2 regions of the Shewanella sp. 125m-7 genome follow, and region 2 is predicted to be linked to the other one. Evidence: predicted binding sites of a transcription regulator. Region 2 holds the regulator's gene; the other holds the start of a gene.
The links. Region 2 encodes NrdR, which represses ribonucleotide reductase genes. Its sites were predicted from a motif close to AAACACNANATNTNGTGTTT; they were not measured.
Positions count from the first base shown of each region.

Region 1: nrdG (anaerobic ribonucleoside-triphosphate reductase-activating protein) is a predicted target of NrdR. The motif match lies at 9,935-9,954, and genes of this name have one in related genera.

Region 1 covers NZ_JBRILQ010000030.1:16,021-31,461, forward strand. Annotated here, with positions in the region: gene ACVBIL_RS13975 (OmpP1/FadL family transporter) at 1-517, shown strand, start outside; gene ACVBIL_RS13980 (SIMPL domain-containing protein) at 702-1,418, shown strand; gene ACVBIL_RS13985 (efflux RND transporter periplasmic adaptor subunit) at 1,528-2,568, shown strand; gene ACVBIL_RS13990 (efflux RND transporter permease subunit) at 2,612-5,812, shown strand; gene ACVBIL_RS13995 (YgaP family membrane protein) at 5,898-6,116, shown strand; gene ACVBIL_RS14000 (rhodanese-like domain-containing protein) at 6,141-6,536, shown strand; gene ACVBIL_RS14005 (VF530 family protein) at 6,693-7,010, shown strand; gene ACVBIL_RS14010 (hypothetical protein) at 7,129-7,935, opposite strand; gene ribA (GTP cyclohydrolase II) at 8,034-8,663, opposite strand; gene ACVBIL_RS14020 (YibL family ribosome-associated protein) at 8,871-9,227, opposite strand; gene nrdG (anaerobic ribonucleoside-triphosphate reductase-activating protein) at 9,393-9,857, opposite strand; gene nrdD (anaerobic ribonucleoside-triphosphate reductase) at 9,989-12,106, opposite strand; gene ACVBIL_RS14035 (hypothetical protein) at 12,522-13,208, opposite strand; gene ACVBIL_RS14040 (MarR family winged helix-turn-helix transcriptional regulator) at 13,290-13,742, opposite strand; gene ACVBIL_RS14045 (NADP-dependent oxidoreductase) at 13,923-14,924, shown strand; gene rssA (patatin-like phospholipase RssA) at 15,069-15,441, opposite strand, start outside.
Region 2 covers NZ_JBRILQ010000001.1:174,840-190,280, forward strand. Annotated here, with positions in the region: gene glyA (serine hydroxymethyltransferase) at 1-621, shown strand, start outside; gene nrdR (transcriptional regulator NrdR) at 772-1,221, shown strand; gene ribD (bifunctional diaminohydroxyphosphoribosylaminopyrimidine deaminase/5-amino-6-(5-phosphoribosylamino)uracil reductase RibD) at 1,291-2,412, shown strand; gene ACVBIL_RS00795 (riboflavin synthase) at 2,416-3,081, shown strand; gene ribBA (bifunctional 3,4-dihydroxy-2-butanone-4-phosphate synthase/GTP cyclohydrolase II) at 3,208-4,311, shown strand; gene ribH (6,7-dimethyl-8-ribityllumazine synthase) at 4,457-4,933, shown strand; gene nusB (transcription antitermination factor NusB) at 4,948-5,355, shown strand; gene thiL (thiamine-phosphate kinase) at 5,532-6,491, shown strand; gene ACVBIL_RS00820 (phosphatidylglycerophosphatase A family protein) at 6,491-6,985, shown strand; gene recN (DNA repair protein RecN) at 7,054-8,715, opposite strand; gene ACVBIL_RS00830 (transposase) at 9,128-10,105, shown strand; gene ACVBIL_RS00835 (response regulator) at 10,649-12,271, opposite strand; gene ACVBIL_RS00840 (ATP-binding protein) at 12,338-15,441, opposite strand, start outside.

The sequences.
Region 1 (15,441 bases), on a different contig from region 2:
GATCAACATTCCTCTTCCAGATATCTTCCAAGTTGCCGGTTTCCACCAGCTAACAGAAAAGTTTGCATTGCATTACACTGCCCAGTTGACTACTTGGGGAGATTTCCACGAGATCACGGTTACCGATCCTTCTGAAGCTCAACTAAAGAAATACGCTTGGGATGACTCTTGGTTATTCAGTGTTGGTGGAACATATACCCTAACTGACACATGGACACTGCGTGCAGGTTACATGTTTGACCAAGGCGTAGTGGGCGAAGTCAGCTCTATCTCTATTCCAGATTCAGACCGTCAGTGGTATACCATGGGTGCGACTTACAACCTATCTAAAAACACTAGTTTAGATTTTGGTATCGCATTTGTTCGCGGCGAAGAAACACATCTTACAGAACAAAGCTCAGTCTTAGGTATGGTTGGCATGTTAAACCCTGAGCTTGGCCCTGATTTAGGTACTGTACATGCGACTACTACGTCAAATGCTACGTACTACTCTATTCAATACAACTACAAGTTCTAAGCTAAGCGCTTAACAGTAAAACTGTTTGTGTTTTAAAAGCCGCATATTAATGCGGCTTTTTTATTGCCTTTAGTCTATCGCCCTGAGTTCTAATAAATCCGATATACTGATGAAAGCTTATTCATTGTCTTAATCTGCTATTCCCTGCTAACTTAACAGTACTTGCAGTAACTCTGAGTACTTTATGTCTAAGCACAATGCCCTACCCGCCCTTATTCTTGGTGGTTTACTCTGCTTTGGCCTGATAATGTCAGCGAGTACCGTTGGCGATAAACTGATTAAGATGAAAGCGATGGATCGAACGGTCACCGTAAAAGGCTTAGCCGAAAAAGAGGTGCGAGCAAACATTGCTATTTGGCCAATTCGATTCAGTGAGGTCGATAACAATCTCAATAACCTTTACCAGACAGTGCAGAGCAAAACGAACAAGGTCGTCGAATTTTTACAGCAGCAAGGCTTTAGTGACAGTGAAATAACCGTTGCGCTACCTGCAATTGAAGACAGACAAGCCCAAGGTTATGTCGATCCAAATGTTAAATACCGTTACGCCGCAAAAATCTCTATTTCTTTATATACTGACAGAGTCGATTTACTGCTTAAAACCCGCACTAATATGTTAAGCCTAGTTAAAGACGGCATTGCCATTTCCGATCAAGACTACAATAGTAAAGCGCAGTTTTTGTTTACAGAGCTAAACAGAGTCAAACCAGAAATGATTCAATCTGCCACTCAAAATGCACGCCAAGTCGCAGAAAAATTTGCCAAGGACTCTGATTCCAAGCTAGGTAAAATTAAAAAAGCGACGCAAGGACAATTTAGTATTAACGACAGAGACAGCAACACTCCCTACATCAAAAAAATCCGTATCGTTTCTACATTGACCTACTACCTTAACGATTAAGTTAGCAAGCTGAAAAACATCCATCGCATTTTTCTAATGAATAGTGATTGCAGTTAGCCATCTCTTCCATTAGAATTATTGCATGGATTGATTTTGACGTATAATAATTATGAAAAAAACACTATTGGGTTATCTCTTATTAGGCTCTATCCCCTTCATCAGCATCCCTGCTGCTGCAGCAGAAGGTAAGCAGCTCGAGTCTATAACGGTGGCTGCAAAGAGCTATGCTAATTGGGTATCTCTTGACGCAATTGTGGAGCCAACTCAATCCGCGACGGTCTCAGCCCAAACTTCTGGTCGAATTATCAACCTTAATTATGATATTAACGATATCGTTCCTGAAGGCGCTGCTTTACTCGAAATCACCAATAAAGAGCAAGGTGCACAACTTGCTGCTGCCGAAGCTGATTACGCCAAAGCCAATGCACTTAACACCGAAGCTCAACTTCAACTTGAACGCTATCAACAGCTATTTCCCAAAGGCGCAATTTCAAAAGGGGAAATGGATGAAGCAGAAGCCAATGCCAAATCAACCAAACAGGCGGTTAGCGCGGCTAATGCACAAATAACTCAAGCAACAGAGTCGTTAAAATACACGGTTGTTAGCGCACCTTTTTCAGGCGTTGTAACCCAAAGACATGTAGAGCAAGGTGAAACCGTCAGTCCTGGGCAGCCACTCTACTCTGGCTACTCAGTCAAACAAATGCGCGCCGTCACCCAAGTTCCTCAACGTTATATCGAAGCACTAAAACTGCAGCCCGTGTTCAAGTTAACCTTAGATAACGGCCAACAGTTCGACGTAGATACCCCAACTCTGTTCAGTTTTGTTGACCCTCAAAGTCGCAGTTACAAAGTGCGTATACCACTGCCTCAAAACACTCGGGGCGCATTCCCAGGAAGCCTTATCAAAGCGCAGTTTATTAGTGGCAGTCGACAGGCTATTTTTATCCCTCAATCGGCATTACTGACCATGAATGAGCTCAGTGCCGTTTATATTCAGCAAAATGACACCTGGGTACTCAATCAAGTGAGATTGGGCCAGACCGATAATGCAATGGTTGAGATCCTTGCGGGCTTATCCGATGGCGATATTGTCGCAAAAGATGCCTATCAGGCACTGCTAATGCTTAAGCAAAGTCATAAACCATAAAACCTAATCGAATCTAGCCGTAGAGCTTTAAGGAAGACCTGTCATGCAAACTCAAACTAAATTAGGTATTTCTGGACGCATTGCTAGCGCTTTTCAATCCAGTGCTATCACGCCATTATTAGCGCTGCTGGGCTTATTGTTCGGACTTTTTGCAGTCTTAGTCACGCCCAAAGAGGAAGAACCCCAAATCGATGTGACCTTTGCTGATGTGTTTGTGCCTTTCCCCGGCGCAACACCGCGCGAAGTCGAGAGCCTGGTCACTTTACCAATCGAGCAGGTGATCTCAGAAATTAAAGGTATCGATACCCTCTATTCGTTTTCACAGCCCGACGGCGCACTGTTTATTGTGGTATTTGAAGTCGGAATTGAGCGTAATGACGCCATTGTGAAACTGTACAATCAACTCCACTCTAACCTCGACAAATTCCCCCTAAAGGCGGGTGTCGGCGAGCCACAAATTAAGCCTCGTGGAATTGATGATGTGCCCATTGTCAGCCTCACCCTATGGTCCAAACAGCCTCAAGTCTCTGCAGAGCAACTCACTCAGGTTGCCAACGGTTTAGAAACTGAAATTAAACGCATTGCAGGCACCAGAGAGATTAACTCGGTAGGCGAGCATCAGCTGACACTAAACGTCAGAATCGACCCAGTGAAGATGAACTATTACGGTGTCTCTTTTGATGAAATAAGCCAAAGCCTGAGTAGCAACAACCACATTTCGATGCCCGCCTCTCTTGTACAAGGTAACCAAGAAATTAAGGTACAGGCAGGCCAATTCTTACAAAATATTGAAGATGTAAAACAGCTAGTCATTGCGGTAAAACAAGATACCGACAGTCAAGCGGCTCCTGTTTATCTTGCCGATCTGGCGGATATCACCCTTAAATCAAACATTCCGCTAAAAAGTGCCTGGCATGGCGATAAGCAAGATATTTACCCCGCGGTGACCATCGCCATAGGTAAACAGCCGGGTAAAAATGCCGTAGATGTTGCCAACGCAGTTTTAGATCGCGTCAATCAAGTTGAAAATGTCCTGATCCCTGATGGCGTAGAGATCAGCGTATCGCGCAATTATGGTGAAACCGCAGGCGACAAAGCTAATACCCTCATTTTAAAGCTACTTTTTGCCACAGCGGCTGTCGTCATCCTAGTGTTGATAACCATGGGCGTCAGAGAAGCGATGGTGGTCGGCATTGCCATTATCATCACGCTAGCACTGACCTTGTTTGCTTCTTGGGCCTGGGGGTTTACCCTCAATCGCATATCGCTATTCGCGTTGATTTTCTCTATCGGGATTTTAGTCGATGACGCTATCGTGGTGGTTGAAAATATTCATCGGCATATGGCAATGGGTAAACGTTCTTTTGCTGAGCTTATCCCTGTTGCCGTTGATGAGGTCGGAGGCCCCACCATCTTGGCCACATTTACTGTTATTGCAGCGCTACTGCCAATGGCTTTTGTATCTGGATTAATGGGGCCCTATATGAGCCCTATCCCCATCAATGCCAGTATGGGCATGCTTATCTCTCTTGCCGTCGCATTCATGATCACCCCTTGGCTCAGTAAAAAACTGCTTAAACACAAGCATACCGACCCCAATATGCCACAGCCAAGTGAAAACAGCGGTGCGATGTTTACCCTGTTTAACCGCCTTATTGGCCCATTTGTGCTAGGTAACAATGCCCGCAAAGCCCGCTTTGGCTTAGCCGCGGCCATATTTGTGCTTATCGGGGCGGCTATTGCGCTCCCCATTGGCAAACTCGTGGTGTTAAAAATGCTACCGTTTGACAATAAGTCAGAATTTCAAGTCATGGTCGACCTACCGGAGGGCACCCCCGTTGAACAAACCCAAAAAGCCTTGAAGGAATTCGGCCGCTATCTCAATCAAGTTGAAGAGGTAGATAGTTATCAGCTCTATGCAGGTACAAGTGCACCCATGAACTTTAACGGACTTGTACGTCACTACTTCCTGCGTCAAACCCAAGAGTTAGGCGATATCCAGGTGAATTTGGTCGATAAGAAACACCGCGACCGTGATAGCCACAGCATTGCCTTATCGGTGCGTGAGCCACTGCAAGCCATTGGCAAAAAATATAACGCCAATATTAAAGTGGTTGAAGTGCCACCCGGGCCACCGGTATGGTCGCCTATTCTTGCTGAAGTTTATGGTCCTAGTGAAGCGATACGTGAGCAAGCTGCAAACGAGCTGCTCGGCGTATTTAAACAGACCAAAGATGTGGTCGATATCGATATTTATTTACCAGAATCCGCCGCTAAATGGCAAGTTATCATCGACAGAACAAAAGCGAGTTTACTCGGCGTACCTTATAGCCACATTGTTGATTTAGTTGCGACAGCTGTTGGTGGTAAAGATATTAGCTATTTGCATAAAGCGAATCAAAAACGCCCCGTCCCAATCAACATCCAGCTACAAGAAGGTACCAAAGTTGATTTAGACCAAGTCCTTAATTTAACGTTGCGCGGCCATAACAATCAAGCCATCGCGTTATCAGAACTGGTCCACATCGACAAAGGTAATATTGATAGCCCCATTATCCATAAAAATATGATCCCAATGATCATGGTCGTCGCTGATATGGCGGGGCCACTCGACAGTCCTTTGTACGGTATGTTTGATATGGTGGGCCAAATCAACGATAAGCAAGGTCTAGGGTTTGATCAGCACTACGTAACCCAGCCAAATGGACTCGATAGCGTAGCGATTCTTTGGGATGGAGAGTGGAAAGTGACTTATGAAACATTCAGAGACATGGGGATCGCCTATGCCGTTGGAATGATCGCTATCTATTTCTTGGTGGTCGCCCAATTTAAATCATACATTGTGCCGTTAATTATAATGGCGCCTATTCCATTGACCATTATCGGAGTCATGCCTGGTCATGCACTGTTAGGTGCACAATTTACCGCAACGTCAATGATAGGCATGATTGCTCTGGCAGGAATTATTGTACGTAACTCGATATTACTGGTTGATTTCATTCATCAAGAAACCGCTGCTGGCGTACCGTTCCAGCAAGCAGTGATCCATTCTGGTGCTGTTAGAGCAAAACCCATCATGCTAACGGCACTAGCGGCCATGATAGGTGCACTGTTTATTATCGATGATCCTATATTTAATGGCCTTGCAATCAGTCTTATCTTCGGCATTTTAATCTCAACCCTATTAACATTGGTTGTGATCCCTGTGCTCTATTACGCGGTAATGAAAAAACGATATCTGTAATTCTACTTCCTGTACTAACGCTAAAATAGCGCTAGTACAGGTACAAAACCGATAACAACTTAGCTGGATTTAACAAGGAGTTTCTATGTCTATTGAACGCGCCATCATGGCATTTGCAGGGTTTATGGTTTTAGTATCTATTGCCCTAACTGTTTGGATTAACGATAATTTTATCTGGCTCACGGTTTTTGTAGGAGCTAATTTATTTCAAAGCGCCTATACTGGATTTTGTCCGGCAGCGATGATATTGCGTAAGTTTGGCTTCAAATCAGAAGCAGAGCTAGCGACTGCCAATCAAGATTAAATAATGATAAATAAAGGTATATTGATGAGTAACGCTTTTAATTTACAGCACAAACAGCCAAAAACAATAACATGGTTGCTAGGCCTAAGCTTACTGCTAATCATGTTTAGCACGTTAACTATGGCCGCAGATCAAGACCCTAAGGCCACTTGGCAAAAAATTGAAGCCGGTGCCTTAGTGGTGGACGTTCGTACCCCTGAAGAGTTTGCTCAAGGCCACCTACCAAACGCCATCAATATTCCTTATCAGCAAATCGATAGCACATTTGCAAAACAACAGATCGCAAAGGATCGCTCAGTGGTTGTCTATTGCCGTAGCGGAAATCGTAGTGGCATCGCCAACAAGATGCTTATAAGTGAAGGGTACACTAACGTCTACAATGGCGGCGGTTACCAGATGCTTATGAGCAAACAGCATTAGTTTCTAATAAATCGAACATAACCGTTAAAGAGAGCCTTATGGCTCTCTTTTTATTGCTTAAGGATATTGTCAATTCAATCCCTAAAGATCTACCACAAATAAGCTGATATAATTAAGCTATTCTAGTAGCACGAACAAGACGACAGCAACAAGACTATGACTCAAGTAAACAATCCACTACACGGTATTAAACTCGAAGATATATTAACCGATCTTGTCGATCATTATGGTTGGGAAGAGCTAGGTAGCCGTATTGATATCCGCAGCTTTAACCATGACCCGAGCATCAAGTCGAGTTTAAAGTTTTTACGTAAAACGCAATGGGCACGAGATAAAGTAGAATACCTTTATCTAAAGATGAATAAACTGCCATTGCCAGCACCTAGAGATTACGACGGTGAACGCGCAGCTGCAAAGCCAGCTAAACCTAGAGAGTCGCTACCCGCTGCTAACGCTAAAATCTGGGGTAAATAATCCGTTTCGGGATAATTTGTCTCGGGATTATCCGTTTCGAGATAATAGGTTGGTTTAATACACTCGTTAAGCCAATCTATTATAATCACCTTAGGAACCTGCCACCTCTAGCTCATTTCTAGATGGGGAACTCAAAGATTAAGCGCCAAACCTCTACACCATCGCCCTTACGATAACTCAAGCCAAAGCGTTTAATATTAATCAGATCCCAACCTATCGGTTTTGAAAAAGCCAGAGTAGCTCCAACTTCAAAACTATTCGCCACCAGCACGTCTTCTTCAAACGGGGTGGTAAACTTCAATTTATCAAAGTACCAATAGCCAGCAACAAAGAACCGCGGTTCAACCTCAACACCTTTGACTTGAAAGTAGTAGTTAGTGCCAATATCAATGCCTGACTGCACCGCAGAGTATGACTCACTCGCGCCATCATGCAAGGTGTTATAACCGGCGAAGAATATGCGATTAACCCATTGTGGATGGGTATTGCCCAGCTCAAAATCAAGCAGACTCGACATCCCAGCCGAATAGATTACCACATCATTACCATTGGTAAAGTTAGTGCCAAAACCGAGATCGCCATAGGTCTGGAATTCATGAGTTTCAGACGTCTTAGCCCGGTACTCTAGACCTGGAGTCACGGTCAGTGTCCCCACACTTGATGGCAAGTCTCCATCAGGCAAATCAGTCCAAGTAAAGTTAAAAAAACCCATGGAGATTGGCGTTCTAAGAACTAAGGACTCAGTCTCTGAGCGCTGTAGATCAAAACTAAGTGGAATGTTAGCGACAGTAGCATTTTGGCCCGACGTTCGGTAAAGACCACTTCCCAGATAATTAGCGAATGCGTAATGGCTGTAATCGGTCTCTGCCTGAGCAGGCACTATAATCAAAAGAGGTAAAGTTGATAGGTAACGCAAACGGGCCATAAATTGATTTTAAACTTACTTAAACTCTAATTGATAGCCCGAATATAGCGGTATAACAGAGTAAAAGCCAAGGAAATTAAGGCTTTTACTGAAAGGGATTAATCTTCTTTAGCTTCAGTATCCGTTTCAGTGAAGTGATACTCAGACATCATGTGCCCCAACTCGGTCGACTTTGTCTTGAGATAACCTTCATTATAGCGATTTTTACCCACTTGCAGTGGCACTCGCTCAACAACCTCTAAGCCAAAGCTTTGCATTGCTTTCACTTTACGAGGGTTGTTGGTCATTAAACGTACTTTTGCGACACCAATCTTTTCCATCATAGGAATGATCATGTCGTATTTACGCATATCGGCTTCAAACCCTAGACGCTCGTTTGCTTCGACCGTATTCGCACCTTGATCTTGTAGCTCATAAGCTCGAATTTTATTCAGTAAACCGATACCACGACCTTCTTGACGTAGATAAAGAATAAAACCTTGACCTTCTTCAGCCACGTTTTGCATTGCCGTTTGTAGCTGAAAACCACAATCGCAACGCAAGCTAAATAGCGCATCACCGGTTAAACATTCTGAATGAATACGCCCGAGGATTGCTGCGTCTGGAGAAAATGTACCAAAGGTAAGCGCGACGTGCTCTTTACCTGTCTCACTATCTTCAAAACCATGCATTTCGAAAACACCCCAAGGGGTGGGTAATTTTGAAGACGCGATGTATTTAATCGACATGAAAAAACCTTAACGACAACTCTCATTCCATGAGACTGCAAACGTCCTGATAAAGAAAATAAATGCTTGAGACGATACTCTTGCTGGTTCAGTCAGTCTATGGCTTAAAGTGGTCTCTAATTTGCCATAGACCTAATTTGAGCAAGCATAAGCCCAGTGCTTAAAGATAACCTTGAAGCGGCTCACTAAATCAATAACTAAAAGCAGTTAAAACTCTTTTGGTGCAAAGCCTGTAACTTGCTTAATACCCATTTCACGACCTAAAGCCGTCATTGGGTGAACGACAACTAACCCTTTAACAGACTTTTTCAACTTACCCATGTCTGCTTGCTCGGCTTTAGTCAATACGCGGCTAAACTTAAGGCCTACAACGGTGCCGCCTTCTTTGCTTAGTTCACGTGTCTGTTGGCCTTTAACACTGCTAATCCGTTTGGTGATTGCGGCAATTTCTTTCTTAAACTGAATAATTACCGTCGGATCGGTACGCTTTTCAGCTGCTGCTAGCTTACGACGAAATTTGTCTAACTTATCGTTGAGCGTTTGCAGCTCCTGCTTTAAATTCATTTACAAACCTTAAATTCAAATCTAAATAACACGTTTAGAAACAAAAACAACCTCAGTCAACTGACGTTGTTTTGTCGTTATTGCCACATTATAACAGTATATAAGTCAATTTTACCTAGGTTTATAGCTAAACAAGTGACAAGTTACGTTAGTAATATGCTCATTCTACCTGAGGTAATGGATCTCTTGGTTGCTACTGCCCTTGAAAACTAAGCTTGGGTCGGCAAGTGATTGCTCAAACTTACCATCAACCACGACATTCACTAAGTCGACAATTTCCTGCTGCTGAGCCGATAAGTCAGCTAAGGTGTAGCCAGTCCACAACCAAATATCTTTACCAGGACATTGCCCCCTCACCTGTTTAACTAGCGACAAAATTGCAGTGAGGTTGGCAGGATATAGCGGGTCACCACCGGATAATGACAAGCCTCGGCGTTTAATACGTTGATCATTTAAGTCATCAATAATGCGCTGTTGCATCTGTTCATCAAATAGATAACCTGAACAAGGATTCCAAGTGGACTGATTATAACAGCCACGACATTGATGCTCACACCCCGATACGAAAAGTGTAGCGCGAGTGCCGGGCCCATTAATCACATCGGTTTGATAGTATTGATGATAATTCATATTAAACTCGTTTCAGTTAGAATTTTGCTTTAACTAGAAAACAAAAAGGTGCTGAACACAGCACCTTTTATGTATAAAAACCCAATATCTACAGGCTTAGCCATTTGCATGCTAAGCCCCTAGTATTTTTACTACAGATGCTTCACGCGGCGCTTAACTTCTTCTTGCTTACCATAGTTAAACGGTCTTGCATCTGGGCTACCTAAATAACCACATACACGGCGCGTCACTGACACACGGCTTGGCTCATGATTGCCACACTTAGGGCAAGTGAAACCTTTACTAGTGCAGCTAAACTCACCGGTATAGCCACAGTCGTAACACTCATCAATAGGGGTGTTAGTACCGTAATATGGCACTCTGCTATAACTGTAATCCCACACGTTCTCTAACGCTTCGACGTTATTTTGCATGTTCGGGAATTCGCCGTAACAGATGAAACCACCATTAGCTATCTCTGGGTATGGCTGTTCAAAATCTATCTTGTCATATGGGTTAACTTGCTTTTCAACGTCCAAATGGAAGCTGTTAGTGTAATAACCCTTAGCGGTAACGCCATCAACCACACCAAATACTTTAGTATCGAGGGCACAGAAACGACTGCACAAGTTCTCACTTGGTGTGCTGTACAGGCTAAATGCGTAACCAGACTCAGCTTTCCAGCTGTCTGTTGCTTGTTTCATATACTTAATAACGGCAATGGCTTTTTCACGTAGCATTTCACTGTCGTAAACATGCTCAGCAGTGCCATAAAGTGCATTTATGGTTTCATGCAGACCAATGTAGCCTAGCGAGATTGAAGCGCGACCATTCTTAAAGATCTCTGAAACATCATCATCTGCACGTAAACGTACGCCACATGCGCCTTCCATATAGAGGATAGGAGCAACACGCGCCTTAACACCTTCAAGACGAGAGATACGAGTATCCAAGGCCTTACGAGCCATGATTAAACGTGCGTCAAGAATACGATAAAACTCAGCTTCGTCACCTTTTGCTTCCAGCGCAATACGTGGCAGGTTCAAGCTCACAACACCTAAGTTGTTGCGACCTTCATGCACAAGCTCGCCATCTTGCTCGAAAGTACCTAAGAAGCTACGGCAGCCCATTGGCGTTTTAAATGAACCCGTCACTTTCTCAACTTGTTCGTAGTTAAGAATATCTGGATACATACGCGTGGTAGCGCATTTTAATGCCAACTGCTTGATGTCGTAGTTACAATCGCCCGTTTTATGGTTGATACCATCGCGAATAGCGAAAACAAGCTTCGGGAATACCGCTGTTTTACGATTCTTACCTAAACCTGCAATACGCACTGTCATCATCGACTGCTGAATTAAGCGTGATTCCCAAGAAGTGCCTAAACCAAAACCGAAAGTCACAAATGGGGTTTGCCCATTGGCAGTATGTAGTGTGTTCACTTCATACTCGAGTGACTGGAATGCATCGTGACACTCTTTTTCAGTTTGCGCTGTTGCAAACGCTTTTGCGTCAGTAATGCCCCAATTAAGTGCAACTTGGTAGTGCTTGTCGTAACTCTTAGCGACAAAGGGTGCCAATACTTCATCGATACGGTTAATCGTTGTACCGCCATAGATGTGGCTTGCCACTTGCGCAATAATTTGTGCCGTTACTGCCGTCGCAGTAGAAATTGACTTAGGTGTTTCAATTTCAGCGTTACCCATCTTAAAGCCATGAGTTAACATGCCGCTCAAATCAATAAGCATACAGTTAAACATCGGGAAGAATGGCGCATAATCTAAATCATGATAATGGATCTCACCAGATTCATGTGCCGCGACGACGTCTTTAGGTAAAATGTGGCATTTGGCATAATGCTTAGCCACAATACCCGCAAGCAAGTCGCGCTGAGTTGGGATCACTTTAGAGTCTTTATTGGCGTTTTCATTCAACAAAGCCGCATTGCTTTGCTCAACCAAACCACGGATCTCTTTGTTCAAACGGCTGCTAACTTCACGATTAATGTCTCTATCGTGACGGTATTCGATGTACACTCGCGCCAAAGATTTATACGGCCCTTCCATGAGCAAGTTTTCAACGGTGTCTTGCAGATCATGGATATTAACTTCTGCTAACTGCGAAACACTTTCTCTCACATTTTCCGCAATCTGTTGTGCGTATTCAGCGCACTCAATACCTGCCGAGTTAGCAGCTGCTATCACGGCGTCTTTAATCCTTGTTTCGTCAAAAGGCGTACGGTAACCATCCCGTTTAATAACCACTGGCATTGTATAAATCCTCTTCAGCTCGCTCAACTAAGTAACACTATATATAGTGGCACTTTTTCAATACATCACAATATGTGGCGCATTAAGCTATAAAATAAGAACAAGCACATTGATCCAGATCATACTTTTAAAGGAGGAAGACAATAAGAAAACAGTTCTGTCTACAAAGCCACTGATCTCAAATTATGCCCTTGACGGAGGCGTAGAAGAGGGCTAGAAGCAGGATAATTGAGGTATAAATTGTGGATAAAAATTATCGATGAATAATCTTGTCTAATTGGAATAAAGGCAACTTATTGGCTTCGTTAATAAAGGCGCAGTGATAAGCACTAGAAGGCGAGTTTATCGCAGTCAATTTTGACCAAAAATTGAGGCTTTTCAAGTGAACAAATTCAACTACAAAAGAGAATCACTCTTAATGCTTTTTAGCTAAAGCAAGATAACTATTAAGTTGACCATTTTCTTGTTGATGCTCGCCCGTCATTGACGCTAACTGCATTAATGATTTAAGTCCTTGATACTGGTTTTGCTGTGCTTCAGTTAGCGCTCTTTCAGATTGCAGCAACTCGGTAATTTGACTAGAGACTTGATTCGCTTTTTGAGCCACCACCGGGGACTGAGATATGTCCATCGCTGCCATGACCCACTTGGCATTATCCAGCAGCTCGGCAAGCTCTTTATCTTGTTCGCTATTGGTTAATGTACTGCGCTGCTCATCGATAAAGTCAGATAAAGGCTGCGCTTCTGCAGGCGGGATATCGAAGCCGCTATTAGATAATCGATTGAGTTGACCTTCAGACAGGATGCCATCTTGATATAGACGTTGAATAAGCGAAGGTAATTGCGCCGAGCTAAACTGACCTCCTTTAAAGAAGTCATTGGCCATAGCTTCAATTTTTTGTGCTCGCTCAGCCCGGCCTGATAGTACCAAGGTATTATCATTTTTTGACAGCTGAGTCGTTTCAGCTTGAGGCGTTTTTGCCCCTAACTCAGCAACCGCCCCTGCACCGCCAACATTTGACTGGCCACTATTGACGCCATAAGCGTCTGATACAAGCGCATTACTGTTGATGGTATTGCTGATACTACTCAGTGGATTCATCGTCAAAAAGCCGGCATTAATTAAATATAACCCTCTTCAAAGCATTTAACGTGCCGACTTTTTAACTAGAAAATCGATTGATTACTTTTCAGTCAACTCTTGGGTTAACGATAAACATAATGTCCTAAGTTGCTCTACTTGCTCGGCATTCATATTGACCTTTTCGAGCAAGGTTTGTTTGAGTGCTACCGCTTCAAGCTTGAGGCTGTAGCCAGCACCTGTTAGCACAATCATCTTTTTACGTTCATCGGTTTCATCTGCCAGTCGCTGTAAAAAACCTTTCGCTTCGAGTCGCTTAACTATCGGCGTCAACGTGCCCATATCGAGTCGAGTCGACTGTGAAAGTAGCGTCAAGCTAACTCTATCTTGCAGCCACAAAGACTGCATCACAAGATACTGTGGATACGTAAGCTCATACTGATCCAATAACGGTCGATAAGCCCTCATCAAGGCATTTGCTGCGGTATAAAGCGCAAAGCAAACATTGTCAGAGAGGCAAACATTAGGTGTGTCGTTTAAGTCGTTATTAGTCACAGTTGCTAAGCTTAGATAAGTCGAAATTACAATAATGTTAACTCACATCTAGTGCCAAAACTAGTTTACACAACTTTTATTTGCGAGCAATTATTTTGCGCGCAAAGTATTTGCAATATAAAATTAGCTTTACTATGATGCACACAATTACTTTGCGCGCAAAACAAGTTAAGGAAGAATATGAATATCCAAGAAATTCAATTGAACTCACGCCCTGAAGGTATGCCAACCGCAGACAACTTTAGTCTTACACAAACCTCACTCCCCGACATCAAGCAAGGTGAGTTCCTGGTAAAAAACCTTTGGATGTCTGTCGATCCTTATATGCGTGGCCGCATGATGGATAGAAAAAGCTATATTGCTCCGTTCGAGTTAGGTAAAGCGCTCGAAGGAGGTGCCATTGGCGAAGTGATTGAATCATTACACCCTGACTTCCCTGTTGGTTGCAAAGTAAATAGTATGTTTGGCTGGCGCAGTCACTTTGTTACCGATGGCACCGAGATCACTCGCTTACCTAATACACCGATTTGTGAATCTCACTTTCTTGGCGTGCTCGGCATGCCAGGCATGACGGCTTGGACAGGCCTTAATCGCATTGCAGCACTAAAAAAAGGTGAAACCTTGTTTGTATCAGCCGCATCGGGTGCAGTTGGTAGTGTTGTTGTTCAAATCGGTAAGCTAATGGGCGCTCGCGTTGTTGCCTCTGTCGGCTCAGATGAAAAAGCCGACTACCTAAAAAGCTTAGGTGTTGACGCCGTTATAAACTACAAAACGTGTGCTGATTTAAATGCCGCTCTTGGTCTGGCTGCACCTGAAGGAATTGACGTCTATTTTGAAAATGTGGGCGGTGAGCACCTATTTGCAGCACTTAACCATATGAAAGACCATGGCCGTATTGCGGTATGCGGTATGATTGCCCAATACAATGATACCGCGCCGACTCCAGGGCCAAGTAACCTAGCGCAAATCATCATCAAGAAACTTAAAATTGAAGGTTTTATCGTATTTGAGCACTGGGACCACTATGGTGAATTTGCTACGCAAATGGGTCAATGGCTAGCTGAGGGGAAAGTACATGCAGAGCAGACTATATATGAAGGGCTAAATAACGCACCGGATGCCTTTATCGGCCTGTTTGAAGGCAAAAACCGCGGTAAGATGGTGGTAAAACTCGCTGAGTAGCAATCAGTATAAGTAACAACCGTATAGGCGCTCTGTTACAAAATAGAGCGTAATTGCAGCAGAAAAAAGGCGCTAACAGCGCCTTTTTTATTGTGACAATTTAAGGAGGGCACAACTCATCAGTATCACTTAGCCTAAACTAGACTAGGCTTTATGCTGTATCAAAGCGGCTTCAATCAAGTGCGCCACTTTCTCAACTGCCGCTTCACCTGCCGCAATCGCTTCTTCAGCACGATGAAACTCCATTGTTCCTATATCCCCCATATCAGGCACGATACAGATATCAGGCGGATCGCCCATCAAGCGCGCTCGCTTATGACGTCCTTCTAAAATTTCCATCGATTGCTGCATAACCGCTAGCATACCGGGATTAGGATTATGCGGCGCGCCCCCTTTACCACCGAGCGAAAACTTATCCGTTAAACCTGAAATGTAGCCACGCCCTCGTGCTAACAGATCGGTAAAACCTTTATCTTGGTGTATTTCGGCCGCTTGTGCTTCTTCCACAGTTGGCTTA
Region 2 (15,441 bases):
ATCTATCCAAACCCACTACCACATGCACATGTTGTATCAACGACAACGCATAAGACGCTTGCAGGCCCACGTGGCGGCTTGATTCTATCTGCAATCAACGATGAAGTTCTCTATAAGAAGCTAAACTCTGCGGTATTCCCTGGCGGACAGGGTGGTCCTTTAATGCACGTTATCGCGGCTAAAGCGGTAGCATTTAAAGAAGCACTAGACCCAGAATTTACCACTTACCAAGAGCAAGTGGTTGTTAACGCAAAAGTCATGGCGCGTACTTTCATTGAGCGTGGTTATGATGTGGTTTCTGGTGGTACTGATAACCACCTATTCTTGCTTGATTTGATCAGCAAGGACATCACAGGTAAAGATGCTGACGCTGCACTGGGTAATGCTAACATTACCGTGAACAAGAACTCAGTACCAAACGATCCACGTTCACCATTTGTAACCTCTGGTCTGCGTATTGGTTCACCAGCAATTACCCGTCGTGGATTTGGTGAAGAAGAGTCAGTGCTTCTAACTAACTGGATGTGTGACATTCTTGATGACATTTCAGATCTTGCCGTTAGCGAACGCGTAAAGGGCCAGGTTCTGGAATTGTGCGCTAGGTTCCCTGTTTACGGTTAACCTTAAGCGTTAAATCAGGTAGACTCCTATGGCCGCATTTATGCGGCCATTTTTGTTATTATTCGAGCATACTTTTTTGATTCGAGCCCACTTGCTGAGGTTGAGTTAAATCCAGTGAGAGACACGACCTAATTTCTAAACGGAGGCTAAATGCATTGTCCATTTTGCAGCGCAACTGACACAAAAGTGATTGATTCGCGATTAGTCGCTGACGGCCATCAGGTTCGCCGACGTAGAGAGTGTGTTCAATGCCACGAACGTTTTACTACTTTTGAGGGCGCAGAGCTTGTGATGCCCCGCGTAGTGAAACAAGATGGCAGTCGCCAGCCCTTCGATGAAGAAAAGCTGCGCGGTGGTATGTTAAGAGCCGTAGAGAAAAGACCTGTATCTATGGACCAAATTGAGCAGGCATTAACTAAGATTAAATCGACGTTGCGCGCCACAGGCGAGCGTGAAGTAAAATCTGAAATGATAGGTAACTTGATGATGGACCATTTAGTCAACTTAGATAAAGTTGCCTATATTCGTTTCGCTTCTGTTTATCGCGCCTTTGAAGATGTTTCAGAGTTTGGCGATGCAATCGCTAAACTGCAAAAATAACCTGTTGCTCCAAGGGCTAAACTAAACGCTTAGTCCTCCATCAATCGAACAATCGGAATCGCCGCCATTATGTGGTCTATCGAAGACAGTCAAATGATGAGCCTAGCCATTGAATTGGCACAAAAGGGCATGTATACCACCCGTCCAAACCCTAGTGTTGGTAGCGTTATCGTTAAAGATGGCGAAATTGTGGGTGAAGGCTACCATATTCGCGCTGGCGGCCCTCACGCCGAAGTGTATGCCTTAAATATGGCAGGCGATGATGCCAAAGGTGCGACGGCTTATGTCACGCTAGAGCCTTGTAGCCACTATGGTCGTACGCCTCCTTGCGCTAAAGCCTTAATTGAACATGGCGTAACTAGGGTGGTGATTGCCGTGACCGACCCTAATCCTGAAGTGTCTGGCCGTGGCATCGCTATGCTGCGCGAAGCGGGCATTGAGGTCGATGTTGGACTGATGACCGAAGAAGCTAAGCAAGTTAACTTGGGTTTTTTAAAGCGTATGGAAACAGGCTTGCCTTGGGTAACGGTAAAACTTGCTGCGAGTCTTGATGGCAAAACTGCGCTGTCAAATGGCGTGTCGAAGTGGATCACGGGGCCTGAAGCGCGCCGGGATGTACAGCGACTTCGTGCGCGCCACTGCGCCTTAGTCACAGGTGTTGAAACCATTCTTGCTGATGACCCAAGCTTAAATGTGCGCTATGGCGAATTAGGCTCGCTGACCCAAGAATTTGCGCCAGCCGAAATTCATCAACCACTGCGCGTGGTATTAGACAGTCAGGCTCGTCTTGGCGCTGAGCTAAACTTATTTAATACAACAAGCCCAATTCTACTGGTGTCGACAATCGCGTATCCAGAAAGTGTACAGGCAGCGTGGCCGGCTCAGGTTCAAAGTCAGATATTGCCCGCGGTTGACTCGCGTATTGACCTCAATGCGCTATTGAGTTTGCTAGGCCAGAGTTGTAATAGCGTGCTAATTGAAGCAGGCGCGACCCTCGCTGGGGCATTTGTGAACCAAGGGCTTGCTAATGAAATCGTGCTGTACCAAGCGATGAAAATATTAGGTTCAGAGGGGCGTAACTTGCTTGAACTTGATGATTTTCAAGCTATGTCAGAACTACCGCGTATCAACCTAATCGATGAGCGCAAAGTGGGTAAAGACACCCGCTTAACGTTAAGAGTGAGTAATTAGTTTATGTTTACTGGGATTATTGAGTCAGTTGGCCACTTAAGAAAAGTTGAACGTCGCGGTGATGATATTCGCTTAACCGTTGCCAGCGGAAAGCTTGACCTGTCTGACGTTAAACTTGGCGACAGTATTGCCACCAATGGGGTGTGTTTGACCGTCGTAGAGTTGATGAGTGATGGTTATGTGGCTGATATTTCGGCGGAGACAGTCAGTTTGACGGGGTTCTCTCATTATCAGGTTGGCAAGGCGGTTAACCTTGAAAAAGCAGTGACTCCAACGACCCGTTTAGGTGGGCACATGGTCAGTGGTCATGTCGATGGTATTGCCCATGTCGATGACAGGCAGTTTCGTGGCCAAGCGATTGAGTTTTGGTTGTCGCCACCTGTAGAGCTTGGCCGTTATATTGCCCATAAAGGTTCGATTACGATTGACGGCGTGAGCCTGACAGTTAACGAAGTGCAGGGGCATAAATTTAGACTGACTATTGTGCCGCATACTGCTGGTGAAACCACCTTAGTGGATCTGAAAGCGGGCGATAGCGTTAACATTGAAGTGGATTTAATTGCTCGTCATCTAGAAAGATTGATGAGTTATGGCAGTCAAGAGCCAGATGGCACTCCTAAGCCTGAAGTGACTATGGAATTGTTAGCTCGCTCAGGTTTCTTAAGATAAAGACTGGTTTTGCGATAAAATTTGCTTTAATAAAATAGAATAATCATTACATTTACTCACTGTGGTAGAGTTAATGCTCTAAAAGGCTTAAATCTCAATTAAGTGATAATAAATAAAGGTCTGAACATGGCGTTACATAGTATAGAAGAGATCATCGAAGATATTCGTCTAGGCAAGATGGTCATCTTGATGGATGACGAAGACAGAGAAAATGAAGGCGACCTTATCATGGCTGCCGACATGGTGACGCCAGAAGCCGTGAATTTCATGGCGACATTTGGTCGTGGCCTTATCTGCCAAACATTGACTAAAGCACGTTGTCAGCAATTGAATTTACCTTTGATGGTAACTAACAATAATGCCCAGTTCTCAACCAACTTTACGGTATCAATTGAAGCCGCTGAGGGCGTGACAACGGGTATTTCAGCACAAGACCGCGCTGTAACCGTGCTTGCGGCTGTTGGTAAGGATGCTAAGCCATCTGATATCGTGCAACCAGGTCACATCTTCCCGCTAATGGCACAAGAAGGCGGCGTACTTATTCGCGCGGGTCACACTGAAGCTGGCTGTGATTTAGCACGTCTTGCAGGTTTTGAAGCATCATCGGTTATTGTTGAAATTCTTAATGATGATGGCACCATGGCCCGTCGCCCAGATCTTGAAATCTTCGCCGAGAAGCACGGCTTAAAGATGGGCACAATTGCCGACCTTATCGAATACCGTAACACCAAAGAAACCAGTGTCGTACGTGAAGCTAAATGTAAACTGCCAACGCGTTTTGGTGAGTTCGACATGCTGACGTACCGCGATACTATTGATAATCAGCTGCATCATGTACTGCTTAAAGGTGAGGTGACTGAAAATACCTTAGTGCGTGTGCATCTACAAAATACCTTCAATGATTTATTGCATTCAGAGCGTGACCAACAGCGTAGCTGGCCATTAGAAAAAGCAATGGAGCGCATTAGCAATGAAGGTGGCGTGTTGGTGCTATTGGGTAACCATGAGCACAGCAGTGACATTTTAGCCAAAGTCAAAGCATTCGAAGCTGAAGATAATGGCAGTACTCCTGTTGCTGCTAAGTGGCAGGGTACATCACGTCAAGTTGGCGTTGGTTCACAAATTCTAGCGGATGTTGGCGTAACCAAGATGCGTCTACTGAGCTCACCAAAGCGATATCACTCTCTTTCAGGCTTTGGTTTAGAAGTAACTGAATATATAGCAGAATAAATACTGGCCTCAGGTTGATTGTCAGCCTGAGGCTTAAATTCACACTTTTCTTATTAATTGCATAGCGATCAGCGCGGAGTGCTGTGGTATCATACTGCCTCTTCCGTCCCTATGCTGGGTAATTAAGCTAATTTAGGTAAGATAAATGAACGTAGTTCAAGGTAATATCGAATCGAAAAACGCCAAAGTTGCGATCGTAGTTTCACGTTTTAACAGCTTTGTTGTTGATAGTTTGCTCAATGGTGCGGTTGACACTCTTAAGCGTTTTGGCCAAGTTGCAGATGAAAATATCACTGTAGTTAAAGTGCCTGGCGCTGTTGAACTGCCACTCGCTGCACGCCGTGTTGCTGCAAGCGGAAAATTTGACGGTATCATCGCACTCGGTGCGGTTATCCGTGGTGGTACACCTCATTTCGATTTTGTTGCAGGCGAATGTAATAAAGGACTAGCTCAAGTTGCACTTGAGTTTGATATTCCAGTTTCATTCGGCGTTTTAACCACTGATACCATTGAACAGGCTATTGAGCGTTCGGGTACTAAAGCAGGTAACAAAGGCGGCGAAGCTGCACTTGGTCTGCTAGAAATGGTTAACGTTCTGCAAGCACTTGAAGAACAGCTGTAATTTAGGACAATTTAATGAAGCCTTCAGAGCGCCGTAAGGCCCGCCGTTTAGCCGTTCAAGCCATTTACTCATGGCAGCTAAGTGGTAACAATATTGCTGATGTTGAGCATGAGTTTCTAACTGAACAAGTTATTGATGGCGTCGATATCGCTTACTTTCGTGAGCTTTTAGGTGGCGTTGCAACAAAGAAGAGTCAATTGGATGAGTTAATTACTCCATTCTTGACTCGTCCACTTGATGAAGTGGACCCAGTTGAAAAAGCGATTGTACGTATCGCAACTTATGAACTGACATTCCGCAAGGATGTGCCTTATAAGGTAGCGATTAACGAAGCTATCGAGCTTGCAAAAGCATTCGGCGCAGAAGATGGACATAAGTTTGTTAACGGCATTCTCGATAAGCTGGTAGCGCGCAATAGATAGTTAATAGAAACGGCATCCTAGGATGCCGTTTTTGTTATACCCGACAGGGAAGTCATAACCATCCGCGCATTTCCGCTTAGAGCAAAGCATGCAGTTTCTCATTTTGCTAAAGTGACGGTCTGGTTTAATTTATCTCCACTCTCCCTGAACTTTCCTTTTTATTTGTGATTGGTATTGTGAAAGAATTTCAATTAATCGAAAGCTTCTTTACTGGGCGTGCCCAGTCTCGCAAAGACGTTGTGATTGGTATTGGCGATGATTGCGCCATAGTTAAGCCCGCAGAAAACAAGTCTATTGCCATCTCGTGTGACACTTTAGTTGAAAATGTGCACTTTTTTCCTGACATGCCTGCTAGGGAGCTTGGCTATAAGTCACTTGCAGTAAACCTATCAGATTTAGCGTCAATGGGCGCAGAACCTGCTTGGATGACCTTAGCGCTGACCTTACCCGAGGTTGATGAGGCTTGGCTCGCTGACTTTAGTGCTGGCTTGTTTGACATAGCAGAATATTACGGCGTGGCACTTATCGGTGGCGACACCACACGTGGTCCACGCTCTATCACCATCACCATTAATGGCCAAGTACCTAAAGGTAGTGGGCTGACTCGAAGTGGGGCTAAAAATGGTGATTGGATCTACGTGACAGGAAACCTAGGTGACTCGGCATTAGGCTTAGATATTCTGCGAAATAAAGCTGAGGCGAACATCGATGACAGAGCTTATCTGATAAACCGTCATTACAGGCCTACTCCGCGGGTGCTAGCTGGGCAATCACTGCGCACACTTGCCTCAAGCGCCATTGATATCTCTGACGGGCTAATGTCCGACATTCAGCATGTGCTTAAAAGCTCTGAAGTTGGTGCTATTATTAATGTTGATCGTATACCAATGTCAGCTCAACTTAAGCGTAATGCAAGCCCTGAGATGGCGCTGAGCTATGCGTTAACGGGTGGTGAAGACTATGAGTTACTATTCACTGTACCAGAAGCCCAAAAAGGGGCGTTAGAGATTGCACTCGTTGAATCGGGCGTAAAATTTACCCAAATTGGACAGATCTGTACCGGTGGGCAATTGAAATTGCTTAGCAATAACCAGCCATTTGAACCTATTAACTTAGGGTTTGAGCACTTTAACTAATGAACTTACTCTCTAAAGATCCTGTATTAACCAAGCTTTCATTAAAAAACCCTATCCACTTTTTGGCTTTAGGGTTTGGCTCTGGTCTTGCGGCTAAAGCGCCTGGTACCTTTGGTACTCTCGCTGCTATTCCACTATATCTGCTAATGGCGCCGTTGAGCCTACCTTGGTATATTGCACTAACCCTTATCAGTGTTCTGGCCGGTTTTTATATTTGCGATAAAGCCTCTAAAGATATGGGCGTACATGACCACGGTGCGATTGTGTGGGATGAAGTAGCGGGACTACTGATCACCATGATTGCCGCTCCAGCAGGTTGGCAATGGTTGGCTATTGGTTTTTTACTGTTTCGTCTATTTGATATTTTAAAGCCGTGGCCGATCCGCTGGCTTGATGCCAAGGTTCATGGTGGCTTTGGTATTATGATTGACGATGTACTCGCGGGTATTTTTTCGCTACTTTGTCTACAAGGTTTAGCTTACTACTTTGCTTGATCGCTGTTTAAAGCATAAAAAATGCAGAGCTTAGCTCTGCATTTTTGTTTTTAGCCTAAAACAAGAGGTTAACTGAGCAGTAGCTCCTTAGCGTTGGCTAAGGTATTGCTTGTTATGGTATCACCACCGAGTAAGCGTGCTAACTCCTCGATACGTTGGGTTTTATCCAGCGCTACCATTGATGTCTCCGTTTTACCCGCCTTGCTGCTTTTGTTAACAAACATATGTTGATGGCCATTACCGGCAACTTGCGGCAAGTGTGTGACACAAAATACTTGAGTCGATTCACCAAGGCTACGTAGCATACGACCTACAACTGCTGCAGTCGGACCTGAAATGCCCACATCCACTTCATCAAAAATAAGCGTAGGGGTAGAGACTTTCTTCGCTGTAATAACCTGAATACCTAAACCAATACGCGATAATTCACCGCCCGACGCCACTTTAGCTATTGGCTGTAGTGGTTGGCCGGGGTTAGTTGAGACTAAAAACTCGATATTGTCACAACCAGTGGGAGTGGTAACCGCTTCATTGAAGTTTACCGCAATAGTGAACTTACCCTTAGGCATATTGAGTTCATGAATTGACTGAGTTACCTGTTTATCTAGCTCTTTAGCGTAACGGCTGCGGCTCTGGCTAAGCTTTTTAGCATGTTGCAGATAAGCTGATCGGCTCGCATTAAGCTGCTCACGAATATCGTCTAGCTTGTCATCATCAGAACCTAAATCAACTAGCTCATCTAACAGACTCTGGTGATGGCCGTATAGCTCATTACCAGAGACATGATGCTTACGCGCAAGCTGCATGGCTTTTGAGATCCGTTGCTCTAAGTGGGCAAAGTATTCAGGATCGAGTTCTAAGCCATCTAAGTAACGCTCAAGCTCACTGCTACTTTCTTGTACCTGAATAAGGGCTTCGTTAAGCATGGCAACAACATTACCTAGTTGTGGATCATAGCTTTCTAAGTCCTGCCCTTGGCTAATACTGGTGTTAAGGAGTGATTCGACACAGCCCTCGTCGCTTTCTTGCAAAATATGCAGTTGGCTGCGGCATAATTCAATCAGTGCGGTACTATTGGCCAGTTTTTTATGTTCGGCTTCAATCGATTCAAATTCGCCTTTGCTGATGGCAAATTCGTTTAATTCTTCAACTTGGTACTGCAACAGTTGTTTACGCGCTAAACGCTCCTGCTGCGACATCTGCAATTGGTGCAGCTGTTTCTCGATAGTCTTACACCTGTGGTAGCTGGCTGTAACGCTGTCGATCAGCATCTTATGGTTAGCATAGCTATCTAATAAGGTAAGTTGATGCTCACTCTTAAGCATGGCGTGGTGTGCATGTTGGCCGTGAATGCCAATGAGCAATTGTCCAAGAGACTTTATTTGCGTCAGCGGTACCGGGTTACCGTTAATATAAGCACGTGAACGGCCATCGCTGCTTATGGTGCGGCGCAAGATGCATTCATCATCGAGTTCAAGGTCGTTATCTTCAAGCCAGCGCTTAGCCGCAGGCGTATCATTTAATAAAAAGCGGGCACTTACTTCGGCCTTAGTTGCACCCGGTCTAATGGTATTAGCGTCGGCTCTATTACCCAAACAAAGCCCGAGGGCATCGATAGCAATCGATTTACCCGCGCCAGTTTCACCAGTAATACTGGTCATGCCGGCTTTAAAGTCGAGTTCTAAAAAACGCACAATAGCAAAATTGTTGATGCTGAGTTGGCAAAGCATAGTGATGTCCTTTATCAAAACACTGTATGGTTAAACAGTATATACTGTTTATCTATACAGTAAATAGCTGGTTGATAAATCCGTTGAGCTTAATCACATTTTCATTTTTGAGTGTTAGTTTAACTTTTTATCAGTGTAGAAATAAAAAGCTATTTTTTCAAAGGGGTGAGGGAATGTGCAACTCACTTTTGCCCCAAAGTGTATTAACCTTCGAATGAAGGAGCATTACATTTTTTTCTGAGCTGTGGCTACAGGGCTGCTAATTCAAATTGTCGCTTTAGAGTCGCAGAATTCATGACACCCAGCCTAAATGGCAGCGCAGAATTCATTCAGAATTCATGACACCCAGCCTAAATGGCGGGATTTGAGACCTCCGACTAAACTTTAGTGAATACTGAAGTAGGAGGTTATTATGCCGCGAGCAAGAAGTACCTTAATTAGCCTTGAAGACACGCCGTATTATCACTGTTGTAGCCGTGTAGTTCGACGCGCCTATTTGTGTGGTGATGATAAATACACAGGCAAGAACTATGACCATCGCCGTGGTTGGGTAGAGTCGCAAATTCTGAAGTTAACAGAAGTGTTTGCGATTGATGTCGCAGCTTATGCAGTGATGAGTAACCACCTACATGTCGTACTCTATATTGACCTAGAAACGGTGAATACCTGGACTGATAGGGATGTTGTTGAACAATGGCATAAGCTGTTTAACGGTACTGATTTAACCCAGAAATTTGTTAAAGGTGACGTGATTGAGGAGTGCATGGTAGCAGCACTAAAACATCTAATAGCGGCTTACCGTTCACGTCTCTGTGATATCAGTTGGTTTATGCGTTGCCTTAATGAACCGATAGCAAGGCAAGCTAATTATGAAGACAACTGCACAGGGCATTTTTGGGAAGGACGCTTTAAGTCACAAGCATTACTTGATGAAGCCGCAGTACTTGCCTGTATGGCCTATGTGGAGCTTAATCCCATCAGAGCTAAGGTGGCTAAGACACCTGAAAAATCAGACTATACCAGCCTGCAACTGAGAGTAAACGCAGGACTCAAAGGTAAACAGCCTGCCAAGTTATTGCCCTTTATTGGTCATGAGAGAAAGCTGCAACCAAAAGGCATTAACTTCTGCCTTGAAGATTATCTAACGCTTGTTGATGAAACGGGTCGAATCATTCGGGATGATAAACAAGGAACCATTTCTGCTAATGCAGAAAACATACTGAATAGACTCAATATTCCGAGTGGCAACTGGATAAAGCTCACCTCAGAATTTGGTAAGTTGTTCCATGGACCAGTAGGTAGTTTACAAGAGCTAACTCATTATTGTGAACATCTAGAAAAGCGACGACGGCATTTCGCGCACAGCTGCGAGTACCTCAAGGCAGGTTAAGCATTCAAACAATCTTCTTATTAAGTTTATAGAACTATTCTATGAGCTGATTCTCTTCGTTTAAAATCTATCACTTTCCAACAAAATGCATTGCTAATCGGTATTTTCTCTTCTTAAAACGCCAATCTAAAAATATGATTTGATAGTTTAATATGGCTTGGAAGCTGAAACCGGTAAGTGGCACTATCTTGTTGATTTGACATGGGTGGCTTGTGATTTGGGTGGCTTGTGATTTGGCTTCGGTTTCAAGGATGAAACCGCTGAGCGGCCAAGGAGGGCTTTATAGCGTCCCACAGAAGTAGTGACATGTGAGCTTACTACGAGCTGTTGCCTTTCTTCGTGGCCTCTGTGTTCCAATAACATCCGTGTTTAACGGCCAGTTCGCTATCCCTAGCTCTCGCTTATTAGCACATGGCTTCGCCATGGTGAGCAGCTTGTGTCCAATAGTGTGTCAGCAAACCAATTCTGGGGTTGTGATCACCAAGCGACTTTAGTTAGCTGATTGGTGCGCTTAATGGTTAGCTTTTAGATGCCGTGGGCAACTTATTCGGCGCGGCCTTTACACTTGTCGATTGCTGATTGGTAATAACCTTGGTAATTGTTGCTGGTTAGCTCTTCATCGATATAAAGCTGCCTGACAACATTGTCGCATCGAGTAATGACATCCAGAACTTGAGCTACACCGTATTGCCGAGGCCACACATACGACAGCGATTTAATAATATTTAAACACACGGTTTTTAACAGTGGTGATTTTTCATTTATTGCTAAGTAGGTTTCAAGAAGGGTTAACTTATCTGCGCCGTTATTTTTTACTAAGGTATATTGCTCTTTTAACCAGACTCTTTTTACTTCATTTCCCGTTTTTAAACTATCGAGCATCGCGACTTTACTCGAAAAAATAATCTGACTTGTCTCATAGCCTAACGTTTCGCTAGACCATTGGATTGCTAGATCAAATTCATTTTCAACACTGATAACATTTAGTAGCCATGCATAATGAAACGCGGCGTAAAAGTGCTGAAAAGCCCCCTTAGAGTGTAAGCCCTTTAACATACTGATGGCACTGCGATAATAGCCTAACTCAATCGAGATATGAGCTTTAATGAGTGTGACTTCATTTTTAATCGACTCGTCTTTTGAGTCCATCAATAGGCGAAGGTGATGTTTCGCTTCTTCAATTAAGGTATTTCTTTTGTGAGAAGTGCGGGCTGAATAGAGAATTGTACGGATCAAACTCAGTTTGGCGTATTCATTATTTCGGTAGGTATCTTTGTTGATCTCCTGATAAAGCCTAAAGCGCTCAAGTGCCTGGTCATAGTCGTTAACTGAAAGGCAAAGGTTAACGATGATCTGCTCTCTTTCAGAATTACCCGGTACAAGTTGACTGGCTAGCTCTAGATGCGATATCGCCGTAGGAATATCGTTATTCTTAAGTTTTACATAGGCAGCTTCAGTTCTTACTCGTGTATCGTTGGGTAAAGAGATAAGCAATTGGTTGATAATACAATCGGCTTCCTCGGTTTGCCCTAGGTTCGCTAACGAGTTGGCTAATCCAACTTTGGCCCAGTCCAGATCTTTTTTGGCGAGTGTAGACTGGTACACTATTTTAGCCTGTTCATGACGCTCCAGCATCGTTAAGAATACGCCTCTAAAGCGTTGGATGACAAAGTAGTATTCAGGATGGAATGGTGCCATTTCGTCGCATAGTTGTAGCCCTTGGTGGGCATCTAATTTTCGCTCAGCAGTATAAAGACCTAATAACTTTTTTCTGCGCCTAATGGCGATAGATAAGCGATTTTTTAAGGTAATGGCATTGAAAGGCTTTAATAAATACTCGTCAGGTTTCAGCTCAAGAATAGGTCTGACTGTGGCGGAGGAATTATCTCCCGTGACTAATATAAATACGGCTTCATCGCTCAGCAGGTTTAGGTGCTTGAACTCTTCAAACAATTGTTTCCCGTTCATACCCACACCAAAGTTGAAATCACAAATAATCACATCAAACTGCTTGTTTGACGCAAGAGTAATGGCCATTTTGGCGGCTTTAGATGTCAGTACATTGTTTTCGCAAAAGCCTAACTTTACCAACATACTTTTGATGGTAAATAGGAAGGTAGGCACATCATCGATCACAAGTACTTTCAGTGTTTGAAATGATTGCATAGCAAGTGTTATCCAGAAACTAAATATCGGCTGCAGCTAATGCTGCTAAATTCATCAGGCGTATTGTTATTGATTCTGTTCAATGAGCCATCGATTAATCGCGTTCACAATAGTATCTATCTCGCTGACAATTCGCTTTATGGCTTCTGGCACATCATTGGGGGCAACCGTTTCGCAGTTGGCCGCCGCTGTGGCCAATTGATTTAAGCCCAGTGCATTTGCTGCCCCTTTAATCCTGTGTCCAAGTGCTGACAAGGGGATGTTTTTTTCTACGAGATCAGTTTTATCTGCCAGTAATGAATCTCTGACGACGGCAGACAATTCAAGTTGTTCCTCAGCACTATAGTCACGTAGCCATTCGAGCACCTCTTGATTCATGTCATTGCTTTGCTCGACGCAGTAACGGCCCAAAACCTCGCTAAGCAAGATGAAAGAGTAAGGTTTATATAACACTTCGCTCATACCAACTTGGTGTGCTTTTTCTGCTACCAGACGTGAGTCCTCTGCAGTGCAGCCAACAATAGGTAAGTTGTTAAACTCCGGTTTCGCTCTCAACTGGCGCACGAGATCGTAGCCATTTAGGTTTGGCATATGACAGTCTGTAATCAGTAGTGATACGTTATTTTTATTGGCGGCTAAGTAAAGCAGTGCCTCTAGACCATCGTTAACGGTTACAACGTCTACGCCAAGCTTACTAAGCTGATTTTGCAATAAGAAACGGTTAATTGCGTCGTCATCGGCAACTAAAACTTTACCTAGGTATCTTTTATTTTTTGCATCAGCTAGCGCTTTGCTGTGCGGGTTAGAACGCAAAATTTGTCTTAATAACAGATCGGGGTAGATATTGTTCGCTTCTGCTGTAGATTCGACTGTCAGTACCCCAGTTGCATTTTGATTCAGGGTGACGCCCCATAGGGTAAGCCAGTTTTTAATCGCTTCATCATGAGCATACGCCTCGCTGATAAGGGCAAGATCTAAAGCAGTAAATTCTGCAGGCAAATTTACTGTCACTTTAGTGCCTCGATTTAACTCACTTGTTACCGTTATTTGCCCGCCCATTAATTCAACTAGGTGCTGAACAATTGACATACCAAGTCCTGAACCACCGTATTTTCGATTAATACTGGCATCAGCTTGCACAAACGGTTGAAATAGCTTCTGTTGTTGTTCGGGAGTCATACCGCAACCACTGTCCTCAATAACTAATGAGAGTACATTGCTGGTATTGCTAACAGAGACCTTAATAAATCCATGTTGGGTAAATTTAATTGCATTACTGACTAGGTTGTTGACTATTTGACTAAGGCGTAACCAATCTAATTCAGCACAGCATAAGGTGGTGGGTTGCCAATCAAGAATAAAGTTAACTTGTTTAAACTTTATGTTTGCAGCCAGAAGCCTAAGAGTCGAGCCTAGCTCTTCAAATAAGCTGCTGTTGTAGCTATCCAGCTGTAGTTGGTCCGCTTCCATTTTTGAAAAGTCTAATATATCGTTCACTAAACCTTTCAATCGTTCAGCAGAAGCCTGAGCGTTTTTCATCAACTCTTTATTCTTTAATGACTTCAATTCAGGGCTGAGCAATTCCATTAAGCCCATCATTGCGGCTAAAGGTGTTCTCAACTCGTGACTGATAATAGCTAAAAATGACTCTCTGGTTTTTAAGGCTTCAACAGCTTGCCGCTTTGACGCTTTAAGTTCAGTAAAGTCTGTAAAAACAGTAATATGATACGCTTGGCCATCATTATGATGCACCACTTCTCGAGAAACACGATAATACTTGCCTGCAATGAAGCATTCATTACTCGTTGTTGCTAGCCCTTCATTAGTCATATTTGATCTATGAGCTATTTCAATATCGATAAAGGAGCAAGGCGCTGCATTTGCTATGTAGTCGTTATATGCCTGATTAGACAATAACGGCTTACCCTTGGCGTCTGAAATAATCACCATGCCAGGAAAGCTATTTAATATAGTGATTAACCACAGCATTTCATCGTTAGATTTTTTGCCGTTGGCGATGGCCTCGGACAAGTATACTTTTAGTTTTTTATTCCATAAGAAAACCACAAGAATTGAGATGGCCACCAATATTAATAGTAATATAATCGCGTTAATTGTTTGTTTTTTATCATAGCCATACAATGTGTGGATCTTTTCGTGATGTTGAACCACTAACGATATTTCATTTTCTGTGGTGATGGCGATAGCGACATCAAGCATATTTCTTAGGGCAAATGATGTTGAGTTCAGCGTTATACTCATGAGACTTTTTAGTGGTGGTTGCTCATCTATGATCAACTCGAAGTCTTCACCATTTCCGTAGTACAGATATTGCTGGGCAATGCTTTCTGGAATGTAAGCATGGGTGATGTCACCGTTTTTAATATCTTTTTTTAGCTTGGTAAAATCAGAATATATGACAGGTGTATTGCTAAGGAAGCTAAACGTATCTTGTATGGATATATGGTTGGTACGAGCTAATATTGCCACTTTAGTTTGAACGTATGGCTTGGTGGTACGTATGGTCGACCAATTTACCGTGTAAAAAGGTTGCGTAGAAATATCACTGGGCTGAGTAGTAAAGCGTCCGGGAATAAAGTCAACAATAGCTTGTTCGAGCATCTCATCAACATCGCGTCCGTTTGGGTACACATATTCAAAATTCAAACCAGTTTTAAGGGCATAGATCTTCATGATGTCATGAATGTAGCCTGAGATTTCACCTGTATCTTCTTGAATATATGACAGGGGATAAAGGTCTTCTTCGATCGTATAGTGAATCGTTTTTCTGTTGTAATGCTGATAGATTGCTTCAAGAGCTAATTCATTGTGCAATAAGCTTAGGTTGTTAAAGTTAAAAGGTTGTATGGCGAGACCATGTTGGTGCACTTGCTGATATTGATTCAATATCTTCATTAACGTTGGATTATTCTTAGCCGTGACAAATGACGATAAGACCGGCTCTGTATCTTCAATAAAGACTATGTCACCTAGCCAATCACCGACCGCTACAGTTTGATAGTAATGGTGAACAGCACTAAACTGGATCACCGCGCCATCGGCTTTCCCTGTCGATAAATGATGTATCAAGCTATCTAATGACTCGACTTTAATCAGAGATTTAACGCTAAACTTTGCCGTGGCTTCACATGAAAATGAGTCTTTAATGC